One region of the Pedobacter vanadiisoli genome, then DNA from elsewhere that is predicted to be linked to it. Evidence: riboswitches for the same ligand, from Rfam matches in the RefSeq annotation. Region 1 holds a riboswitch; the other holds the start of a gene.
The links. Region 1 has a riboswitch for cobalamin ahead of metE (5-methyltetrahydropteroyltriglutamate--homocysteine S-methyltransferase). Riboswitches for the same ligand answer to the same signal wherever they lie in the genome.
Positions count from the first base shown of each region.

Region 2: it holds a riboswitch for cobalamin, as region 1 does, so the genes downstream of both, ACFSR6_RS05200 (TonB-dependent receptor plug domain-containing protein) here and metE (5-methyltetrahydropteroyltriglutamate--homocysteine S-methyltransferase) in region 1, are expected to answer to the same signal.

Region 1 is NZ_JBHULL010000043.1:271,005-274,436, forward strand. Features, by position in the region: gene ACFSR6_RS21285 (M14 family metallopeptidase) at 1-755, opposite strand, end outside; cobalamin riboswitch at 1,042-1,245, shown strand; gene metE (5-methyltetrahydropteroyltriglutamate--homocysteine S-methyltransferase) at 1,443-3,432, shown strand, end outside.
Region 2 is NZ_JBHULL010000005.1:300,432-303,863, reverse strand. Features, by position in the region: gene ACFSR6_RS05210 (WbqC family protein) at 1-603, shown strand, start outside; gene corA (magnesium/cobalt transporter CorA) at 607-1,728, shown strand; cobalamin riboswitch at 1,843-2,035, shown strand; gene ACFSR6_RS05200 (TonB-dependent receptor plug domain-containing protein) at 2,134-3,432, shown strand, end outside.

The DNA.
Region 1 (3,432 bases):
TAAGGCGGACCAGCAACCACCGTTCCCGCCGGGCCGGCCTGATGGTGGTTATACATAATCTGCGGAATCCACTCTATAAAAAGCTGACGACCAATATTTTGTGTTTCTTTAAGGTTTAACATAAAGAAATCGCGGTTATTATCATGTCCTGCATATTTTTCATAGAGAACAGGCAGTCCGGAAGTTGTTCTTTTCTTTGGATCTTTATCCCTCATGTACCAATTGCTTATCAACTCTTGCCCATCAGGGTTGGCATGTGTAAACAAAATAATCACATTATCTAAAATGCGCAGCGTTTCGGCATCAGTTCTTGAAGCGAATTGATATACCGTTTCAATCAACTGGTGCGCACCAACCACCTCATTTGCATGCAGGCCTCCATCTATCCAGACAACGGCCTTACCTTCCTGAGACAAAGCTTTTGCTTGTTCAGGCGTAATTTCGGCATGGGCTAATTGTTGTGAAATTTCTTTATACCGGTCTAACTTCTTTAGGTTCTCGGGCGAAGAAACAATCAGCATATATTGACTTCTGCCTTCTTCTGTTTTACCGATATCAACCAGTTTAATACGGTTAGAACTTGCTGCAAGCTTTTTAAAGTATGCCTCTGTTTGGGTATAATTGGCCAATTGATAATCGTCGCCGATATCAAAACCGAAATGCGATTTTGGCGTTGGTACCTGCTGAGCCAGCACTATACTGCTATTTACCATTAAAAAAGCAATACAAAGCCTTTTAAAGTAGATTTTTATCATAATAGGAGGTTTAGTTAGTTAATCAAATATAGTAGAGAATAATTTCCTAAAACCGCTTGCTGTAAATTTGTTACAAGTAATCCTATAAACATGATATTAACCACAGATAAAAAGGATGCATACGGGTTTTTAAACTACCGGTAAATCTGTGGTTATCTGTGTACATTTGTGGTTAAAGCAGTTAAACCCCATTAATTGGAAGCTGGAGAAATGAATGCTTATAAAAATACCTTAATCTTTAAATCCTAATCCATACATTTGTATTGATGTAAGTTCTTAACTTTATTTTTCATCAACCGATACAGGTTCCCGGAATACAACCGGGATTAATAGGGAATCGTGTGCAAATCACGAGCTGTCGCGCAACTGTAAATTCTGTCTCTAAAAAAGACAACGGTCTTATCAATCATGCCACTGTGCCATTTAAAGGGATGGGAAGGCGATAAGATCGGGAATAAGTCAGGAGACCTGCCTATATTGAATTGACGGTACTTTCGCGTTATAAAGTAATTGGTCAGGTCTGATTGTACACAATAAAAATAAAATTTTATATGCTTGCTTTAAGCTTTTTGCTGAGAAGTGGGCAGGCTGTGCCGTAACCTTTCCTTTTAATTTTTTAATACTGAGTATTATAGAATATTGCTTTAAGAGCTTTTAAATGATTTATTTACTTAATCTTTAAAAGAAATGCTAACGCAAAATCTGGGCTATCCGCGAATAGGTAGCCAAAGGGAATTAAAGAAAATCTGCGAAAATTACTGGGCAGATAAAACTGGGTACAAAAATGTGCTTCAGGTGGGGAAAAACATTCGCCGCGAAAACTGGAACCTTCAAAAAGAAGCTGGAATTGATGTTATTCCTTCGAACGACTTTTCTTTTTATGATCATGTACTCGATCATTCCTTAACTTTTGGAGCAATCCCAAGGAGGTATAACGAGGTAATCCTTAAAAAAGGGAATGAAGAGCTTGATCTTTATTTTGCCATGGCAAGGGGTTATCAAAAAGAAGGATTGGATGTGGTAGCGATGGAAATGACCAAATGGTTCGATACCAACTACCATTATATTGTTCCGGAGTTCTCTAAAGACCAGGTTTTTAAACTTTTCTCTACCAAGATTATTGATGAGTTTTACGAGGCCAAACAACTGGGCATTACCACTAAACCTGTACTGATTGGCCCGGTATCTTATCTTTTATTAGGCAAGGAAAAAGAAGCGGGATTTGAAAAAATAGACCTGATCAAAAACCTGCTTCCTGTTTATATAGACATTTTATCGCGCTTAGATGCACTGGATGCTGAGTACGTTCAGTTTGATGAGCCTTTTTTGACTTTGGACCTCACCGAAAAAGACAAAAAAGCCTACGAATACGCTTACAAGGAAATCCGAAAGGCCTTCCCAAGATTAAAAATTGTTCTGGCTACTTATTTCGAAGGTTTAGGAAATAATTTAACGTTAACCACTTCGCTGCCTGTAAATATTTTACATATTGATCTGGTACGTGCAGAAGATCAACTGACTGATGTTTTAGCCGCGTTAAAAGATGACACCATCCTTTCTTTAGGGTTGATAGACGGAAGGAATATCTGGAAAAATGATTTCGAAAAATCTGTTTCCATCATTAACCAGGCGGTAGAAAAAAGAGGGTTGGATAAGGTATGGATTGCGCCATCATGTTCACTAATACACTCACCGGTTGATCTGGACAATGAAACCAACGAGAAAAATTTATCAGCTGAAATTAAACAGTGGCTGGCCTATGCAAAGCAAAAAATTGCAGAGCTGTCTACCTTAAAAAAATTGATCACCAACGAAAGCCCTGCATCTACCCTGCAAAAGCTGGAAGAAAATAAAGTTGCCATCAGCAACCGTAAAATTTCCAAGATCATACACAATCCGGCAGTAAAAGCCCGCGTTTTGGCTTTAAAAGAGGAGGATTCGGAACGTTTGAGCCCTTTTTCGTCTAGAAAAATCAAACAACAGGAGCTAAACCTACCCATTTATGCGACAACCACAATCGGATCATTTCCGCAAACGGCAGAAGTAAGAAGCTGGAGGGCAAAGCTTAAAAATGGAACTTTTACTGTTGAAGAATATGATCATTTAATTGCCCAGGAAACCGAGAAAGCGGTAAAATGGCAGGAAGAAATTGACTTGGATGTACTGGTACATGGAGAGTTTGAGCGTAACGATATGGTTGAATACTTTGGTGAGCAACTGGATGGTTTTGCCTTTTCAAAAAATGGATGGGTACAAAGCTACGGATCGCGTTGTGTAAAACCACCGATCATTTTTGGCGATGTTTCACGTCCTGAACCTATGACGGTGAAGTGGACTGCCTACGCGCAATCGCTCACTTCTAAATACATGAAAGGCATGTTAACAGGCCCTGTAACGATTCTACAATGGTCGTTCGTGCGGAATGATCAACCACGATCAGAAACCTGTACGCAAATTGCTTTGGCCATTCGCGATGAAGTTTGCGACCTGGAAAATGCGGGAATAAAAATCATTCAGATTGATGAGCCTGCTATTAGAGAAGGCTTACCACTACGCAAAGCCGAATGGCAAAATTATTTGAACTGGGCAGTTAAAGCCTTTAAAATTTCTGCCAGCGGCGTAAAAGATGGTACCCAGATCCACACACACATGTGCTACTCAGAATTTAACGATATCA
Region 2 (3,432 bases), on a different contig from region 1:
ACAGCTATACTTCCATTATTTTATCTTCCACCGGTAGGTTATTTTAGTTTATTGCAAAACCTGGGAGAGAATTTTTTAATTGAAAAACATGAACATTTCGCCAAGCAGACTTACCGTAACCGGGCCAGTATTTATTCGCCAAACGGCAAACTGGATATTACCGTGCCTGTGGTTAAAGGTGCCAAGGTGCATACGAAAATGAAAGATGTACGCATTAGCTATGGTTTTAACTGGCAGCGTTTGCATTGGTTAAGTTTAGAAAGCTGTTACAGGAGTTCTGCTTATTTCGAATTTTACGAAGATGAACTGTCGCATTTTTATACCAAAAAATTCGATTTCTTGTTTGATTATAACCTCTCACTTTTAGAGTGGCTCAACAAAAAATTAAAATTGAACAAAAGCTTTGGCGTAACTGGCGAATATTTTGATGAGGTTAAACCAGGACTTGATTTCCGTTCGGCTATGAATCCTAAAAAGCAGGAGGATATTGTAAACAATAAGCCATATTATCAGGTTTTTGAAGATAGACATCAATTTTTACGCAACTTAAGTATCGTTGATCTGTTATTTAACCAGGGCCCGCAGGCCCGGCTATATTTATAAGCTATGGGAAAAAACAAGCCACGTAACCGTCATAAACATTATAAAGTTCCGGCACCAGGCACTAGCCCGGGTTTGTATGCCATTGATGAAGATGCATTAAAGCCAATTATTGTATTGCATATTTATAATGATAAGACTTATAAGAAAACCGAACTGGATAATATCAATAACATCGATAAACTGGTCGAGGATAAAGATTTTTATTACTGGTTCGATATCAAAGGCCTGGCTGATCCCAACATATTCGAAACCCTGTATGCAAAGCTTGACATCAGCAGGCTTGTGCTTGAAGATATTACCAGTTCTTATCAGCGGCCCAAGCTGGATGAATACGACAATGATAAATACATTTTTTCGGTAAGCAGGCATTTATATTTAAGCGATGATAATGTGCTCTGCAATGATCAGATCTCTTTTATCCTGTCAGAGCGTACATTAATTACCTTCCAGGAAACTTATGCAGATTGTTTTGAACCGGTAAGAAAACGTTTGGAAGTAGGGAAGGGCAACATCCGAATTGGCGGCAGCAGTTATTTAATGTATGCCATTATGGATGTAATTGTAGATAACTATTTTGCGCTATTGAATTTTTGGGGAGAGGAATTAGATGCAATAGAAGACCGGCTGTACGATCATCCTGATAAAAGGATCATGTACGATACACAAGCCATTAAAAGATCATTGATTACCATCAGGAAAGTAGCCTGGCCGGAAAGGGATAAATTGAATGATATTATCCGTACAGACAGCCCATTAATATCTGATCTGACCAAAACATATATTAAAGATGCATACGATCATTGCATCCAGATTATAGATTTTATAGAATCTTTAAAAGAGATTGCATCTGCCAATATTGACATGAATTTATCGATCATCAGCAACCGGATGAACGAAATTATGAAGGTATTAACCATTATATCATCCATATTTATTCCATTAACCTTTATTGCCGGGATTTATGGAATGAATTTTAGCAGGGAAGATCCGGCAACTGGAAAAATACTAAAAGATAATATGCCTGAGTTGTACGCAGAACATGGTTATTTATATACCTGGATTGTGATGGCTGTAATTGCGATTTTACAGGTGATCTATTTTTGGCGTAAGGGTTGGTTTAAATAGTTTTAACATACACAAAAATATATTTTGAAGGGAAAAGTGCCCTTAAAGTATGCCATCCTCAACACAAACAGATTCAAAAGATTTCTTATTTTATTGTTGTAAACACTTTTTTCTTACATTTGCGGCGCTTTTGGTTTCCGGCATACAACCGGAATTAAAAGGGAATACAGTGTAAATCTGTAACTGTCCCGCAGCTGTAAGCTCTGTAACGGTTTTTCTATTCTTTCGCCACTGTGCCGACTTGTCGGCATGGGAAGGCAGAAAACCGGGAGTAAGTCAGAAGACCTGCCTTTAGCATTAATTTCATAGCTTTCGTGGATTGAAGCTGGGGTTGAAGTACTTAACGTTTACGTATTTTCATTTCTTTTACAATCTGTTGGCTATAGGTAAAACTAACCATCAAAAATGAACAAAAAAACAATTTTAGCAGCCGCCGGTTTAGGTATGGCGCAGCTAATGATTAGCCAGTTGGCTAACGCGCAGCAAAAAGACACTTTGCAGCTTAAAGATGTGGTCATTTCTGCCACTAAAAACGATCAAAAACAATCACAAACCGGTAAAGTGGTCAGCATCATCAGTCGAGAGGTGTTGGAACGCAGCAATGGTAAATCGTTACCAGAACTCATCAGTGAGCAGGCTGGTATTATTGTAGCCGGCGCCAGCAGTAACCCGGGACTTAACAAATCGGTTTTTTTCAGAGGTGCCGGAAGTGCCTATGCTGTTGTTTTAATTGACGGTATTGTGCAGAACGATCCATCAGGAAACGGTGGTGCATTCGATTTAAGACTGCTTTCCATCGATCAGATCGATCATATCGAAATTTTAAGAGGCGGACAATCTACCATTTATGGTTCTGATGCTGTTGCAGGAGTAATCAACATCATTACTAAAAAAGGTGGTCCAAAAGGCAATACCATTTATGGTGTGGCCAGTGCAGGCAGTTACGAAACTTATAAAGGAACCATTGGTTTAAATGGTAGTGTTGAAGGTTTTTCTTATAACATCAATTATACCCATGCCAAAACCGATGGGATTTCAGAAGCAGCAACGCCAGTGGGAAGCACAGCCCAATTTGATAAAGACGGTTTTAAAACCGATGCCTTAAATGCAAATTTCGGAATCAAATTGGACAATCATTTCTCGGTTAATCCATTTGTACGTTATTATTTCGGTAATTATAAATTTGACGGTGGCGCATTTTCCGATGCAAACAACTATTCTATCCTGAAAAACTTTGCAGCGGGTACCAATGCGAAATATGAATTTGCTACCGGTAAAGTAACGCTAAATTATAGTTTCGAAAATACAAGAAACGATGCGCATAGCCAGTATCCTAGTCTTAACGAGGGAAGGGCATCTTTGCTGGATTTATTCTACAATCAAAAATTGAACAATAAACTCGATTTATTGGTAGGTATCGATAATCGTGTATTGAAGTTATCATCAGTGGCAAATAAACCGGAAACAAATATTTTCGCCGCCTACGGATCATTGTTCTTACACGATTTAAGTGTATTCAACCTTGAAGTTGGCGGACGTTATAATAAACATGAGCAATATGGCGAAAACTATACCTATTCAATTACCCCAAGTATCAACATTATAAAAGAAATTAAATTATTCGGAACGGTTTCAACAGCATTTAAGGTACCTACCTTAAATATGCTTTTTGGCCAGTTTGGTGCCAATCTGGACCTAAAGCCC